Methylicorpusculum oleiharenae: one gene and its partner. The protein of the gene in region 1 interacts with the protein of each later gene in a pairwise test. Links are inferred from orthologs where the notes say so. Each region holds a gene or a part of one and is shown on either strand. Other genes may lie near its edges.

The links.
Region 2: the proteins of gyrB (region 1) and gyrA interact in binary tests that used the Escherichia coli proteins (3 or more experiments, as listed by UniProt). The link is inferred for Methylicorpusculum oleiharenae from one-to-one orthologs.

The regions. Positions count from the first base shown.
Region 1 is NZ_WUTY02000001.1:1,047,200-1,055,765, forward strand. The notes cover bases 3,481-6,498. They hold gyrB (DNA topoisomerase (ATP-hydrolyzing) subunit B), read left to right. Parts: upstream 3,481-3,789; coding sequence 3,790-6,207; downstream 6,208-6,498. Other genes in these bases: recF (DNA replication/repair protein RecF), read left to right, coding at 3,481-3,762; GO003_RS04955 (type I restriction endonuclease), read left to right, coding at 6,333-6,498. In the rest of the region: chromosomal replication initiator protein DnaA, read left to right, coding at 50-1,366; dnaN (DNA polymerase III subunit beta), read left to right, coding at 1,554-2,654; more of recF, read left to right, coding at 2,674-3,480; more of GO003_RS04955, read left to right, coding at 6,499-6,791; GO003_RS04960 (hypothetical protein), read left to right, coding at 6,766-7,236; GO003_RS04970 (hypothetical protein), read left to right, coding at 7,799-7,984; GO003_RS04975 (type I restriction enzyme subunit R domain-containing protein), read left to right, coding at 7,936-8,566. UniProt on the Escherichia coli protein: DNA gyrase negatively supercoils closed circular double-stranded DNA in an ATP-dependent manner to maintain chromosomes in an underwound state.
Region 2 is NZ_WUTY02000001.1:3,584,799-3,593,492, reverse strand. Bases 3,552-6,697 are described here. They hold gyrA (DNA gyrase subunit A), read left to right. Parts: upstream 3,552-3,903; coding sequence 3,904-6,492; downstream 6,493-6,697. Other genes in these bases: serC (3-phosphoserine/phosphohydroxythreonine transaminase), read left to right, coding at 6,476-6,697; GO003_RS16165 (dienelactone hydrolase family protein), read left to right, coding at 3,552-3,683. Also shown: conjugative transfer system coupling protein TraD, read left to right, coding at 1-492; GO003_RS16185 (hypothetical protein), read left to right, coding at 503-1,063; GO003_RS16180 (DUF4400 domain-containing protein), read left to right, coding at 1,069-1,683; GO003_RS16175 (low molecular weight protein-tyrosine-phosphatase), read left to right, coding at 2,095-2,580; GO003_RS16170 (Dabb family protein), read left to right, coding at 2,577-2,957; more of GO003_RS16165, read left to right, coding at 2,967-3,551; more of serC, read left to right, coding at 6,698-7,558; pheA (prephenate dehydratase), read left to right, coding at 7,567-8,652. UniProt on the Escherichia coli protein: A type II topoisomerase that negatively supercoils closed circular double-stranded (ds) DNA in an ATP-dependent manner to maintain chromosomes in an underwound state.

The DNA of each region.
Region 1 (8,566 bases):
GACCCATATTTTGTCGTCACAACACTTAATCTGTTAATCAAAATTACTAATGAGCTCCATCTGGAATAACTGTCTAGTCAAACTTGAAAACGAAATAGCACCTTCCGAGTTCAGCACATGGATCAGGCCTTTACAAGCGCTGGAAAGCGACGATCATATCAAACTTTTGGCGCCTAACCGTTTTGTTCTTGATTGGGTTAAAGAACATCATTTAAATAAACTTGAAAATGCAATTGATGAATTTTCAAATGGTAATTTGACCTTAACGCTTGAAATAGGATCAAAAAAAACCCTTACATCTTTACCATTGCAATCTAATAAATCAAGTGAAACAAAAAAAGCCAGACCAAATTTTTTAAATCGCGCATTTACCTTTGATAATTTTGTAGAAGGAAAATCAAACCAGCTGGCAAAAGCTGCGTCCATTCAGGTTTCTGAAAATATTGGAAAAGCATACAATCCGCTTCTCATTTATGGCGCATCGGGATTAGGCAAAACCCATATGATGCATGCCATTGGCAATGCCATATTATTGAAAAATCCATCGGCTAACGTTGTCTATCTGCACTCAGAAAAATTCGTGCAGGACATGGTTAAAGCCTTGCAGCAAAATGCAATTAATACATTCAAAGAATATTATCGTGGAGTAGATACTCTGCTGATCGACGATATACAATTCTTTGCCGGAAAAGAGCGTTCGCAAGAAGAATTTTTCCATACGTTTAATACGTTATTGGAAAATAAGCACCAAGTCGTTTTAACCTGTGACAAGTACCCCAAAGAAATAGTAGGTCTTGAGGATCGCCTAAAATCAAGGTTTGGTTGGGGATTACCTGTTGCTATTGAGCCGCCTGATCTCGAAACAAGGGCTGCTATTCTTATGAAAAAGGCAGCTTTAGTCAATGTTGAGTTACCACAAGATGTAGCGTTTTTTATTGGTAAGCGAATTCCATCCAATGTACGAGACTTAGAAGGGGCTCTAAGAAGGGTTATTGCAAATTCCCAATTCACCGGCAGGGAAATTACAACAGAGTTTGTTAAAGAGGCCTTACATGACCTCATATCGCTTCAAGATAAATTGGTAAGCATTGAAAATATTCAGAAAACAGTGGCTGAATATTTTAAAATCCGTGTAGCTGATTTATCTTCAAAAAACAGGAGGCAATCTATAACCAGGCCAAGACAAATTGCGATGACCCTGGCAAGAGAGCTTACCTCTCATAGTTTTCCTGAAATTGGTGAAGCGTTTGGCGGCCGTGATCATACCACTGTCATTAACGCCTGCAAGAGAATTGCCGAGTTAAGAGATTCGGATTCAAAAATAGAAGAAGATTATTTGAACCTGTTGAGAACTTTGTCTCATTAACTGTGAACAAGCTGTGATTATTTGTGATTTAAAAATGCATTGATTTTTAACCATTGTTTGTTAAGTGGTTATACACAGGGTTTTATACAACTTATTAAGTTACATAAACTATTGATTATAAAATATATTATGAGATTAGTAACAGAAATTCAATGGTTTAATAGTAATAATAAAATATTTTAAGAATATGAAATTTATTATTAATAGAGAACAATTACTTATTCCATTGCAGCAAATTGTCAGTGTTATTGAAAAAAGACAGACTATGCCAATTCTGTCAAATGTGTTTATGAAATTAACATCTGATAATTTGGAATTAATAGGGACAGATCTCGAAATTCAAATTATGGCAAATATAAAAATTGATATTTCGACAGAGCCTGGCGAAACAACAATTCCCGCCCGTAAGTTGTTGGATATTTGTCGCTTATTACCTAGTCAGGCTGAGATAAAATTTGAGCTTACAAATGACAAAATGAAAGTTCTTTCTGGGCGAAGCCGGTTTTCGTTAAGTACTTTGCCCGCAGAAAATTATCCTGAGTTTTCTGAAACCCCTCTTGAAAATCAATTTGATATCAATGCCGGCCTGCTAAAAGTGGCTTTGGAAAAGACTGTTTTTTGCATGGCTAATCAAGATGTGCGTTATTACTTGAATGGTTTGATGCTTAATATTTCTAATTCTAAAATTCGGATAGTTGCTTCAGATGGGCATCGTTTATCTGTTTATGAAAATGAATTACAGTCGCCCACCGGATATGAGGCAAGAATAATCATTCCTAGAAAAGGCGTAATGGAATTGCTGCGTCTACTGGATGATCCTGAAACGGATCTATTAGTACAATTTTCTTCAAACAATATTAAAGTTGCCATAAAAAATATTGTTTTTTCTGCAAAATTGGTTGACGCACGTTATCCCGACTTTAATAAAGTATTTCTCCAGGATTTTCGTAACCCCATTTATGTCCAAAGGCAAATTCTCAAAGATGCACTAACCCGCGTTGCTATTTTGTCTAATGAAAAATACAAAGGTATTTCTTTAGAGATATCGCCTAACAGTTTAAAGATTTCAGCGCATAACCCAGAACATGAAGAGGCTGAAGAAGAATTATTTATTGAATATCAAGATGAGCTAACCATCTCATTCAACGCGCAATATTTACTTGATGCCGTAAGTAATATGGATTCTGAATTAGCTGTTATTTCAATAGCAAGCAACTTGAGTAGTTGCATTTTTGAAGAACCCGTAGCTCAGCCTTATCGATATATTGTTATGCCCATGCGCCTCTAAGTGGATAGATTTGTAATTTATGAGTTTACAGAAACTCACTATTTACAATGTTAGAAACATTCAAAAAGCCACACTGATACCTTCACCTGGCCTTAATCTGATATTTGGCAAAAATGCTGGTGGTAAAAGTGCGTTACTTGAAGCTATTTTTCTGCTGGGTCGTGCCCGGTCATATAGGACTTCAACGATTAGACACGCCATCAAGCATGACGAAAATCAACTCACCGTAAGCGGAAACGTCTTATTAAAAAACGGGATTAATTGTCAACTAGGCATACGACTGGATGGAAAATCCAGTGAAATACGAATCAATCATCAGTCTCAACAATCTAGAGATCTTTTGGCTTATTCCTTACCTATTTTGTTGATTGATCCTAAAAGTTATCGTTTGCTTGATGCTGGAGCGCAAATTAGAAGAGAGTTTATTGACTGGGGTATTTTCAATAGGAATGAACATTTTTTAATCGCTTGGCGTAACTACAAGCGTGCTTTGCAACAGCGAAATGCCTTGTTAAAAATGAGAAACTTCAAGCAATTGGAAATATGGAATAATGAATTAGTTAATTACGGCACTATCGTAAACGAATATAGACAACTTTATGTTCAGAATTTATTGCCCGTTTTTAAAGACGTTTTAACTCAATTCATTGCTCTTGATGATTTAACCTTTTCGTTTCAATTAGGTTGGGATAAAAGTAAAGGTTTTTTATCGAGTCTTAACAATGATCTTGAAAAAGATATACGCTATGGTTTTACACATAGCGGTCCTCATCGGTCAGATTTGTTATTGATGATTGGTCAACGTTTGGCCAAGGACTTTGTTTCAAGAGGGCAACTAAAGTGTATTGTTTTGGCTCTTAAACTGGCCCAAATTAAACTTATGGTTATGGAACATAAAAATAATGGCTGTATTTTAATTGATGATTTCACTGCTGAATTAGATTGGGTGAATCGAAATAAATTACTTAGCTATCTCTCGCAACTTAGTTTTCAAGTTTTTCTAACTGCCTCTGAAGTTAATGAATTTGGTGACATTAGTAGACTTATCAATTTCAAAATGTTTCACGTGGAACAGGGCGAAATTGATGAAGTTAATGGTTTCACGTGAAACATTACAATAATAAAAGTATAAAACATGACAGAAAATAATAATCAGCAATATGACAGTACGAGTATTCAGGTTCTCAAAGGTTTAGATGCAGTCAGAAAAAGACCAGGTATGTATATAGGTGATACTGACGATGGATCGGGTTTACATCATATGGTTTTTGAAGTAGTCGATAATTCAATCGACGAAGCACTGGCAGGACATTGTAAAGAAGTTAAAGTCATTATTCACAGCAATGGATCAGTGACAGTTACTGATGATGGACGAGGCATCCCAGTTGATATTCATGAAGAAGAGGGTCGTTCTGCTGCGGAAGTTATTATGACGGTTTTGCATGCGGGTGGTAAATTTGATAGCAACTCCTACAAAGTATCAGGTGGATTACATGGCGTAGGGGTTTCTGTTGTAAACGCATTATCAGAAGAGCTAAATCTTGAGGTCAGGAAAAACGGACAGTTGTATAAACAAAAATACATTCTGGGTGAACCGGTTGCTCCATTAGCTGCAGTCGGCGAAACAGAGGGAAGCGGAACAAAAATTAATTTTAAGCCTAGTCCACAAATATTCGCAGATGTTGAGTTTCATTATGATATTTTGGCGAAAAGGCTAAGAGAGCTATCATTTCTTAACTCAGGGGTAAGAATCAGTTTGGAAGACGAACGCACAGATAAAAAAGATGTGTTCGAGTTTGAGGGTGGAATAGGCGCATTTGTTGAGCATCTGAATAAAAATAAAACACCTTTGTTTCCAGATGTATTTCATTTTATAGCAGAAAGGGAAGGCGTAACGATTGAAGTCGCAATGCAATGGAATGACTCATACCAGGAAAATGTATTTTGCTATACCAACAACATTCCTCAACGTGAAGGTGGAAGCCATTTAGCCGGATTTAGAGGAGCATTAACTCGAACTATCAATCAGTATATTGAATCGAGTGGCATTGCAAAAAAAGAAAAAGTTGCAACTTCCGGCGATGATTCAAGAGAAGGATTGACAGCTGTATTATCAGTTAAGGTTCCGGATCCCAAGTTTTCTTCGCAAACAAAAGATAAGCTGGTTTCGTCGGAAGTAAAACCATTAGTCGAATCTGCTATGAATGAAAAGTTTCAGGAATTTCTGTTAGAGCATCCTCAAACCGCTAAAACAATTATAGGAAAAATTATTGAAGCTGCGCGTGCTCGGGAAGCAGCAAGAAAAGCACGCGAAATGACACGCCGAAAAACCTCATTGGATATAGCCGGCTTGCCAGGTAAATTAGCCGATTGTCAGGAAAAAGACCCGGCATTATCAGAATTATTTATAGTGGAAGGAGATTCAGCGGGCGGTTCTGCAAAACAGGGGCGAGACAGGCGTACGCAAGCGATATTGCCTTTGAAGGGTAAAATATTAAATGTAGAAAAAGCCCGTTTCGACAAAATGATTTCTTCAGAAGAAGTAGGGACATTGATAACAGCTTTAGGCTGTGGAATAGGCAAGGATGAATACAATTTAGCAAAACTTCGGTATCACCGCATCATCATCATGACAGATGCAGACGTTGACGGCTCTCATATCAGAACCTTATTACTGACATTCTTTTATAGACAATTGCCCGAGATAATTGAAAAAGGGTACATCTATATTGCTCAGCCCCCTTTATATAAAGTTAAAAAGGGAAAACAGGAGCATTACGTTAAAGATGACGCCGGTTTAAATGAATATTTAATCCAAATGGCTTTGGATAAAGCACAGTTGTTTACCGTCCCAAATGCCCCGCCAATTCAAGGGCAAGGGCTTGAAAAACTGGCTAAACAGTATGTAGAGGTGGTTAGCATAATCAATCGATTATCGCGAAAGTACGACGATATTTTTCTGGAAAATATTGTATATATGCCTGTCATTACCGATGAAATCAAGCAAAGCAAAGGAGAATTAGTTGCATGGATAGGACAGCTGGAATCGCTATTATTAAAATCAGTTGAAAAATCACTCTTTAATATTGAATTGGATTACCGTTCCGTGGATGATTTTTCAATCATTGTGAATAAAAGGCTACATAGCAATACCAAAACATTTGTTTTGCAGAATAGTTTTTTCACAGGTAATGATTATCGAAAATTTGCCCAATATGCAGTAGATACTTACAGTATGTTCAGCGATGACTCCTTCATTCAGATGGGTGAGAAGAAACAGAATATAAATAGTTTTAAAGAAGCGTTTGATTGGATGATGAGGGAAGTAAAAAAAGGTCAGCATATACAGCGTTATAAAGGGTTGGGAGAGATGAACCCCGAACAACTTTGGGAAACGACGTTAGATTCGAACAGTCGCAGATTACTCAGAGTAAGAATAGAAGATGCTATTGCTGCGGATGAGATTTTTACAACCTTGATGGGTGATGTTGTTGAGCCTCGTAGAGATTTTATTGTTAAAAATGCATTGGACGTGACTAATTTAGATGTTTAGGAAATGAATTATCATGTCAGATTCATAATGTATTGGGTGTGTTTTGAAATGGACCCAAAATTGCTGACCACATCTGATTTAGACGGCGCTGGTTAAATAAGCTTAACTTTCTTATAAGGGATTACATGAAGTTCACTGAAGACACGCGCGTCAAGATTCCAGTCATCCTGCATTTGGTTCGCCTCAGTTACCAATACTTATCGCTGAAGGAACAGCGATGGGATTTGGAATCCAACCTCTTTCCCGATTTGTTTAAATCCGCAATCAGCAAGATCAATCCCGGCGTGGCCGATGCCGATGTTGATCGTATGTGGGTAGATGTGAAACTCGCTTTAGACAACGATGATCTTGGTCAAGCTTTCTACAACAAGCTTACGGACCGTTCCGGTACCAGGCTGATCGACTTCGAGAACATCAACAATAATGACTCTCATGTCGTGACCGAACTGACCTACCAAAACGGTGATGAAGAGTTTCGACCTGACATCACATTGCTAATCAACGGCATGCCTTTGGTGTTCATTGAGGTTAAAAAACCTAATAACCGTGAGGGGTATAGTGACGGAACGAGACCGTATCAATAAACGGTTCGAAAACCCCAAATTCAAGTGCTTTGCAAACATCACCCAGTTGGTGATCTTCTCTAACAACATGGAGTATGACGACGCCGATGTCCAACCAATTCAGGGTGCGTTTTATGTCACTCCTTCTTATCAAGAGGCCAAATTCAACTACTTCCGCGAAGAAGAAAAGTTGAATTTAACAGCATTGCTCAAGCCCATATCAGACGAGATGGAACACAAAGTCTTGAAAGACAATAACCTTGAAGTCATCCCTAGCAATCTGGAATTCATCACCAACAAAGACCCCAACGGGCAGACCAATCGCACTTGCACCTCGTTGCTAAGCCGCGAGCGGCTGGCTTTCATGCTGCGCTACGCAGTGGTCTTCGCGCATGAAACCGAAGGCGTACAAAAACATGTCATGCGTTACCCGCAGTTATTCACCACCAAAGCCATTGAGCGGTAAACTTAACGTAGGGATTAAAAAAGGCATCATGGCACACCCAAGGCAGCGGTAAAACAGCATTGGCCTACTTTAACGTACGCATTTTGACCGATTACTTTCAACAGCGGCAAATCGTCCCAAGTTCTATTTCATCGTCGATCGGATTGATCTGTTGACTCAGGCGCACCGGGAATTTACCAGTCCCGGTTTGACCGTGCATACCATCAACTCGCGCGAAGCTTTCAGCAGCGACATCAAAGCGACACAAGTCATTCACAACCATTCCGGCAAGCCTGAGATCACAGTCGTCAATATACAAAAATTCAAGGATGACCCGGATGTAGTATCTAGCAAGGATTATGACGTCGCCATTCAGCGGGTTTACTTTCTGGACGAAGTACACCGCAGCTACAATCCGAAGGCAGCTTCTTGGCCAATCTGGATCATTCCGATCGCAATGCGGTCAAAATTGGCCTGACGGGCACACTGCTGCTAGGAGACGATTACAACTCGCGCACTCTGTTCGGCGACTACATTCACTAGTATTACTACAACGCCTCGATTGCCGACGGTTGGTTACAACTTGCGATTGATTCGGGAAGAGATTGCAACCCACTATAAAATTGCCCTGCAAAAGGCACTGGCGGAAGCGGAAGTAATGCAAGGCGACGTCGACAAAAAACGGGTCTATGCCCATCCCATCCCGCCTTCGTTGAACCAATGCTTGAATACATCGTCACTGACTTCGAAAAAAGTCGTGGCGCCTTGAGCTATGCCAGCATCGGCGGAATGGTGATCTGCGACAGTGCGGAACAGGCCCGGCAATTGTTCGAGCTATTCAATGCCCAATACGCAAAAGCCCCAATTCCGGCAGAAGCAGCTGCCAATGACTCCGACTTTCCCAGGCTAAAACAGGCGGCAGAAGAGACGGGCATTTATCGTGTCAAACACAAACAAGACAACAAGGTCAGATCGGCAGCCTTGATTCTGCATGATGTCGGCAGCAAGGATGAACGCAAGGTCTGGGTGGAAGACTTCAAGGCGGGCAAGATCGACTTCTTGTTCGTGTATAAAATGCTGCTGACAGGCTTTGATGCCAACCGCCTGAAGAAACTCTACCTGGGACGGGTAATACGCAAACACAACCTGTTACAAGACTTGACGCGGGTCAACCGCACCTACAAAGACTTTCGCTACGACTACGTGGTGGACTTTGCCGACATCCGCAAGGAGTTCGATGCCACCAACAAAGCCTATTTCGACGAATTGCAAGCCGAACTCGGCGACGAGATGGAGCATTACTCCCACTTGTTCAAATCCCAGCAAGAAATCGCTACCGAAATCGAACACA
Region 2 (8,694 bases), 2.5 Mb from region 1 along the record:
GGGATGATCTACAACAGCGGGAAAAAGCCAGGACGAATCTCCATGTTTGTTGATGAGGCGGCTGAAGTCGTCAATTTGCCTTTCATCCAAATACTTAATAAAGGTCGCGGCGCAGGGTTTCAGGTTGTCATGGCGACACAAACGTTACCTGATATTGTTGCCAGGCTGGGAGACGAGGCAAGAGCAAGACAGGTCGTCGGCAACTGCAATAACCTTATCACGCTCCGGATCAAGGATGGCGACACCCAACAATTTGTCGTAGAGACATTTGGACAAACCTATATCAAAACCGTGCAACAAAGCATATCGAGCGCGGTTAATTCGGCCGAAAACATCATCAATTATTCTGGAAATAGTGGGCAATCATTGAGCTTCGGTGAGCATGACCTATTCCCGCAACATCTTCTCGGGCATCTGCCCAATTTTCATTACATTGCATCAATCGCCGGCGGCAGGGTCATTAAGGGACGACTGCCCATCATTACCCATTAGGATTAAAAACATGCATGATCAGTCAGCCGAAATAATTTTTTTGAAAAAACCTTTACCACATCCGCTTGAATCCGCTTCGATTGAAATGAAGAAGGCCTGCAGGGCAACGAAACGCTATCCCAGCTCTCAGGAGTTATTTGCGAGATGGCCTAATCTTAGGGAAGCTTCCCAGCGATTAACCTCATTGTTGACACTGTATTGGCCAGACCATAGGAAAGGCGGTGAAAGTTTGTTGGTTAATTGTCTCGATGCTGGCTTTGCGGAGGCTGAAAAATCTATCTCAAGAGATAGCAACGACCTGACTGAACAAAAAGCATTTATCACCCGAGTTTCGGCCGAATTGGTTCAGTGCCTTGGTTTGACGCTCATGATCAAACGTAGTGGCCTGTGGACAATTTACGATCCAAGCATTGAGGGATACTTGGATGAAATCGTGAAATCGACAACCAGCGAAGAATTGACATGGGTTAATCAGCCGCACAGTGCCTTTAGGAGCGCTCAGAGTCAATTGCTCTGTGCATCGAGGGTGTTTACGATGAATGAGCTGAAATTGGCAGGCTTGCTGGAATAAAACCGATGGGGAAACACTTCCTGATATGGCTCATGATCATGTTTTTCACCCCATTGGCGTTACCGGCATTACTGAGCCCTAAAACGATATCCGAGTACATCAGGGCTGATTACAATGCGGCGATTAACATTTTGGGTAACAAAGAAACAATAAATCAAGAGCTGATTGATTTATATAAGAGAAACCTAACCGCTGTCACTGCTTTTGCTAATGAATTCAGAGATCGGCATGATGATTCTGATAAATTCAGGAACAGTGGCGATCGTATCGGAGAAGCGATCGCAGATATTCCTGGTGATTGGGCTGCATCGGTAAAACTTCAGGCTTATAGCCTCGCTTTGCGTATGGTCATATTATCAAAGTGGGGGATTTGGTTGGGGGTGCCGATTGCCATGGGCTTTGTCGCCGGCGTATTTGAGCGTCGATTGAAATTCGAAACCTTTAGTTCTCCAGTCCCTCCCATTTACAATACTTCGGCGCATATGTTACTTGCACTAAGCTGTATGATCGCATTATGGCTTATTTGTCCGATCCCAATACCATTGCCAATTATTCCAGCGATTGCCGTGCTAATCAGTGTTTTTATAAGCTTGGCAATTGCAAATTATCCAAACTATTAAGTGGACAGAATCCGACGCTAAGACTGTAGCGTGGCACATCCTGCAGTTCCTACTGGGAAAATTGGCACTTTTCGCGGCTAGGCCGGAGGCACGCAACAACTCAAATTCGAAGTATCGGATGTTATTGGCGAGATAGATTGATGCTCTAGTCTGCAATCCGGACCGTCTCAGCAGCGAATAGACAAAGCAACTATATCGATAATATGACCGAAGATATGAGTGTGGATTAATACTTTTGGGCGAGCTGTAACAAAGTTTGTTTTGAATGGATTAGTCTTCTCTTATAATAGAGGAAGGAACCGATTTTCCGCCCCAAAATAACTGCGTAACATATTGTTTTTTATAGGGCCGCAATAGGCTATTTTGTGGTGTATTTTTCGGGTGAAGTATATATTTAAATTGTTGATTTATATGAATAAAATTAAGATTCTTTTCGTCTGCATGGGCAATATTTGCCGGTCACCTACAGCTGAAGGGGTTTTTACAAAACTCGTTAACGATCAGGATTTGAGTCATGTTTTTGAGATAGATTCGGCTGGAACACATGCATATCATGAAGGAGAAGAGCCCGATCTCAGATCACAAAAATCTGCAAAAGAGCGAGGCATCGAATTAAATCATCTTAGAGCCAGAAAAGTCGTGCTGTCCGATTTTGAAAAGTTTGACTACATTTTGGCTATGGACAGCGATAATTACTCACTTTTAAAAGGAGCTTGTCCAGAGCATCACAAAACTAAAATTCACTATTTTTTGGATTTTGCGCCTCATTTAAATGTCAAGGAAGTGCCTGATCCTTACTATGGAGGCCGATTTGGTTTTGAAAAAGTGCTCGATCTGGTTGAAGAAGCCTCGCTCGGCTTTCTGAATTCTATTAGAACTCAATTGGAGGATAAATGAACATTTTTAAGTGGTTTTTTTTAGCGGTTGTAGTGTTTCATTCTGAAATTACGTTAGCCGAAATTTCCAAGCCGATAACTCATGTCGTCATTGTCTGGTTAAAAGAACCCGGCAATGAAGACAACAGAGCGCGTTACATAGAGGAAAGCAAACGCTTGAATGATCTGCCCGGCATCGTCGCTCGGCATACCGGCGTCATTGCTCCCAGCGGACGACCCATTGCCGATGATAGTTTCGACGTTGCGGTGACTGTCACCTTAAAAGACAAAAAGGCATTGGATGCCTATTTGGCGCACCCAAAACATAAGCAAATTCTGCACGAAAAATTGCAGCCTTTGGTCAAAAAAGCGGTTACTTACGATTTTATTACGCCCTGAGGAATTGACATGGCCATCGTTTCGAACACTGTAGGTTACCTTGATGATGACACCCTTTTAGAGGCCTATTTTGCAGTTGATGACGCATTGGAAGGGCAGCGGCCGGTTGTGTTGATCTGTCACGCATGGGGCGGGCGAGATGAATTTGTCGCCGAAAAAGCCAGAAAATTGGCTGAACTAGGCTATGTGGGATTCGCTGTCGACATGTACGGTAAGGGCGTTAGAGGTTCCGGACCCGAAGAAAATGCAAAATTGATGCAACCTTTTATGGAAGATCGGGCTTTATTGCAAAAGCGAATTTTAGCGGCTTTGAGTGCCGTAAAGTTATTGCCTTGGGCTGATGAAAAACGCATTGCCGCCATTGGTTTTTGTTTTGGTGGATTATGTACGCTGGATTTGGCGCGAAGTGGTGCAGACATCGCCGGAGTGGTTAGTTTTCATGGTTTGTTGATTCCTTCGCCCTTGCCCACAAAAAAGATCACTGCCAAAGTATTGGTTTTAAACGGTAATGACGACCCTATGGTACCGGTTGATCATGTTCTTGCTTTGGAGGCGGAATTGACCGAATCCGGAGCAGATTGGCAAATTCATACCTACGGACATACGATGCATGCTTTTACAAATCCGGTAGCCAATGATCCTGACTTTGGCACGGTATATAACCAGATTGCCGATAAACGTTCCTGGCAAAGCTTACTGGCATTTCTAAACGAGGTTTTTTGTTAATCCGCCTTTTTATTACAGCCAGACTTATCATCGGACCCCCTACCGCTGAATTGAATAGGTAAGCTTCGACTCAGCAAAGACAATTTGATACAATGCGCGCTTTTTAAGCGTTTAGTAATAACCAAAATTGCAGCAGTATGCATTTTTATTATTAACAATATGGAAACTATGTTTGCCAACCTCAAGTTTGTCAGGCATTTATTATAAATAAAACGGAATCATGTCAGACTTTGCCAAAGAAATAATTCCTGTCAATCTTGAAGACGAGATGAAGCAGTCCTACCTCGACTACGCAATGAGTGTAATCGTAGGCCGAGCCTTGCCTGACGTCAGAGACGGACTTAAGCCAGTTCATCGCCGTGTGCTTTATGCCATGAGCGTACTGGGAAATGAGTGGAACAAACCTTATAAAAAATCGGCTCGTGTGGTCGGTGATGTTATTGGTAAATACCATCCTCATGGTGATACGGCTGTCTACGATACGATAGTTCGTATGGCGCAACCTTTTTCAATGCGTTACATGTTAGTCGACGGGCAAGGTAATTTCGGCTCGGTTGATGGTGACTCGCCAGCGGCCATGCGTTATACGGAAGTGCGCATGTCTAAAATTGCCCATGAATTACTGGCTGATCTGGATAAAGAAACGGTCAACTTTATTCCCAATTATGACGAATCCGAATCCGAACCTCAGGTTTTACCCACACGGGTCCCCACATTACTGATCAATGGCTCTGCCGGTATCGCAGTGGGCATGGCTACCAACATACCTCCACATAACCTGGGCGAGGTGGTCAGTGCCTGTTTGGCTTTAATCGACCAGCCTGATATTACGATTACCGAGTTAATGCAGTATATTCCGGGGCCTGATTTTCCTACTGCAGCGTTTATTAATGGCGCAGCCGGAATAAGAAGCGCTTATATGACAGGGCGTGGCAAAGTCTATTTGCGTGCGCGCTGCCATTTTGAAGATATCGGCGATGGCGGACGCCAGGCAATCATCACTTCAGAGCTGCCTTATCAGGTCAACAAAGCTAAATTGCTGGAAAAAATTGCTGAAATGGTCAAGGAGGGCAAGCTAGAAGGCATCTCTGCCCTAAGAGATGAGTCCGATAAAGACGGTATGCGCATGGTAGTGGAACTTAGGCGCGGTGAAGTTGCTGAAGTCGTTTTAAACAATCTGTACAAACAAACACAAATGCAAACGGTGTTTGGCATCAATATGGTTGCGTTGTTTGATGGCCGACCCCACTGCATGAGTCTCAGAGAAATTCTGGTTGCATTCATCGATCACCGCCGCGAAATTGTTACACGCAGAACGATTTTTAATCTTCGTAAAGCCAGGGAAAGAGCTCATACGCTGGAAGGGCTTGCCATCGCCCTGGCCAATATCGATGAAATGATCGATCTGATCAAAAATTCTAATAATCCTGCGGAAGCAAAAGCCGGCTTATTATCCAGAACCTGGCAAGCCGGTCTCGTAATTGCCTTATTAGATAGGGCGGATGCCGACCGTTCAAGGCCCGAAGATTTACCTGTTGAATTTGGTCTGTCCGAAGGCTATTACCGGCTGTCTGAAGCTCAAGCCCAGGCCATTCTTGATTTACGACTGCATCGACTAACAGGGCTGGAGCAGGAGAAAATAGTCAATGAATATAAAGAATTATTGAAGTTGATTGATGAGTATCTGGCCATTTTGAACAGCGATATCAGGCTGATGGAAGTTATCAGGGAAGAACTGGTCGCTATCAAGGATGAATATGCCGATGAGCGAAGAACAGAAATTCTGCAGGACCATCTTGACCTGAGCGATGAAGATCTTATTACCGAAGAAGATGTGGTCGTAACGATGTCTCATGAGGGTTACGTCAAGTCTCAGCCATTGACTGACTACAAAGCGCAGAGACGGGGTGGTCGAGGCAAATCGGCGACTGCGACGAAAGAAAAGGACTTTATTGACAAACTCATCGTGGCCAATACGCATGACACCATTTTGTGCTTCTCATCTCTCGGCAAGGTCTATTGGCTGAAAGTCTACAATCTTCCCGTGGCCAGTCGCGCCTCTCGAGGCAAGCCGTTTGTCAATTTATTACCTTTGGAAGCGGGCGAAACTATCAATGCCATTTTGCCGATCCGTGAATTCAGTGCCGATAAATTTATTTTTATGGCAACATCGGCAGGAACCGTCAAGAAGACGCCATTAAATGAATTCGAGCGTCAACGTGCCAACGGTAAAATCGCCATTGATTTACACGAAGGTGATCGCTTGGTCGGCGTGGCAGTAACCGACGGCAAGCAAAACGTATTGCTTTTCAGCAGCACCGGCAAAGCGGTCTGTTTCAATGAGACGGATGTACGCTCAATGGGCAGAACGGCGTCGGGTGTTAGAGGTATTCGTTTGCAAGAGGGACAAAAAGTCATCTCTTTGATTGTTGCAGCTGAAGGAACAGTGCTTAATATTTGTGAGAACGGCTACGGCAAACGGACTCGAATTGAAGAATTTACCTGTCATAAGCGCGGAGGTCAGGGGCTTATTGCTATCCAGACGTCTGAGCGCAATGGCGATGTAGTGGGTGCTGTTTTGGTTTCGGACCAGGATGAAATCATGCTGATTACGGACGCGGGGACACTGGTAAGAACCCGGGTTGATGAAATTTCAGTTGTCGGAAGAAATACACAAGGTGTTACGGTTATTCGTCTTGATAAAAATGAAAAAGTAGTGGGAGTGGATCGTATAGAAGGACTGGCCGAGGATGAAACCCAAGAAGACGAATTTAATACCGGAGAAGAAGAAAATGAAGAGAATTTATAACTTTAGCGCAGGCCCCTCAATTCTTCCTGAAGCTGTCTTAAAACAAGCTCAGGAAGACATGCTCGATTGGCAGGGAACCGGCATGTCCGTCATGGAAATGAGTCATCGCGGCAAGCATTTTTCTGCGATTGCAGCTGAATTGGAGACCGATTTAAGAGAATTGATGGGCATCCCTGATAATTATAAGGTATTGTTTATGCAGGGGGGGGCTACCGGGCAGTTTTCGTTCATACCCATGAATATATTGCGTGGCAACACCAAAGCCTGTTACATCAATACCGGAGCCTGGTCGACCAAGGCGATAAAAGATGCGGGCCGTTTTTGCGATGTCATCGTATCGGCCACCTCGGAACAAGGTGGTTTCAAAACCATTCCGGATCCTTCCAGCTGGACTATCGATACGGATGCGGCTTATCTGCATTACACCTCTAACGAAACCATTCATGGAGTGGAGTTTCCTTATATACCCGACAGTAAGGGATTACCCCTGGTTTCGGACATGTCATCCAATATTCTTTCGCGTCCGGTTGATGTCAGCCAATTTGGCTTGATCTATGCGGGAACTCAAAAAAATATGGGTCCCGCCGGCGTGACTGTCGTTATTGTAAGAGATGATTTAATCGGTACTGTCGACAAAAAATTGCCCGACGTATTTAACTATGCGGTGCAGGATAAAGACAAATCCATGTTGAATACCCCGGCAAGCTACAACTGGTATTTGGTTGGTTTGGTCTTGAAGTGGTTAAAGTCCTTAGGTGGAATAGCGGCTGTGGAATCGAAAAACATTGCCAAATCTGCAAGGCTTTATCAGGCAATTGATCAGTCAAGCTTATTTAGCAACCCCGTTGATCCGGCATTTCGTTCACGAATGAACGTGCCTTTTATTCTGAGCAATCCGGATCTTGACAAGACATTTCTGGCTGAAGCTGAAGCTAAAGGTTTGGCCGAATTGAAAGGCCACCGTTCCGTTGGCGGCATGCGAGCCAGTATTTACAATGCCATGCCCGATGAAGGTGTTGATGCGCTGATCGACTTTATGAAAACCTTTGAAAAGACATATGGCTGATTAAAACCATGAATGCCGTTACTCCCCTTTCAGAATTAAGAGCCCAAATTGATGCGCTTGATGAGCAAATATTAAGCTTGATCAATCAACGGGCCCAATGTGCAATTGAAGTTGCTAAAACCAAAATTGCCCAAGGGGAGGACGGCTGTTTTTATAGGCCTGACCGGGAAGCCCTGGTTTTGCGCCGAGTCAAAGAATTAAATGCGGGACCGTTAAGCGACACCACCATGGTTCGCTTTTTTCGCGAAATCATGTCCTCTTGTCTGGCGCTGGAAAAGCCCCTCGATGTCGCCTATCTGGGGCCTGAAGGCACGTTTACCCAGCAAGCCGCAATCAAGCATTTTGGCCATGCAGTCAATACTTTAGCCACATCTACCATCGGTGAAATTTTCAACCTGGTTGAGAATGAACACTGCCAATTTGGCGTGGTACCCGTTGAAAATTCAACAGAGGGAATTGTCAACCATACGCTAGACCGCTTCATTAATTCAGCTGTCCATATTTGCGGTGAAGTGGAGCTCAGAGTGCATCAAAATCTGATTGGTCTGAGTCAAGATGTCAATGGCATCATAGAAGTCTTGGCTCATCAACAATCATTGGCCCAATGCCGTCAGTGGTTGGATGACAATATTCCGGGCGCCAAGCTGACTGCGGTGAACAGTAATGGTGAGGCTGCTCAACTGGTTTCCAATGATAAGTCCAAAGCCGCCATAGCCAGTATGGCGGCAGCCGAGCGCTACAGTTTGAATATTATCAAACAAAACATTGAGGACGAGTCAAACAATACGACCCGGTTTATTATCATCGGTCACCAAACTTCGCAATCAACTGGCAATGATAAAACATCATTACTCATTTCTACCGGCAATCAGCCCGGGGCGCTCTACCGGGTTCTAGAGCCTTTTGCGGAATACGGCATAGGCATGCTGCATATCGAATCACGTCCTTCTCGCCAGGGCTTGTGGGACTACGTTTTCTTCATCGATATTGATGGGCATGCGGAAGATGATAAAGTGACCAAGGCCTTGGATACGTTAAAACACCGTGTCAGTATGATTAAGTTGCTAGGCTCTTACCCTAAAGCGGTAATTTAAAAATAGCCTTCTACCTTTTTTTATTAAAATCCCCGAAATTAA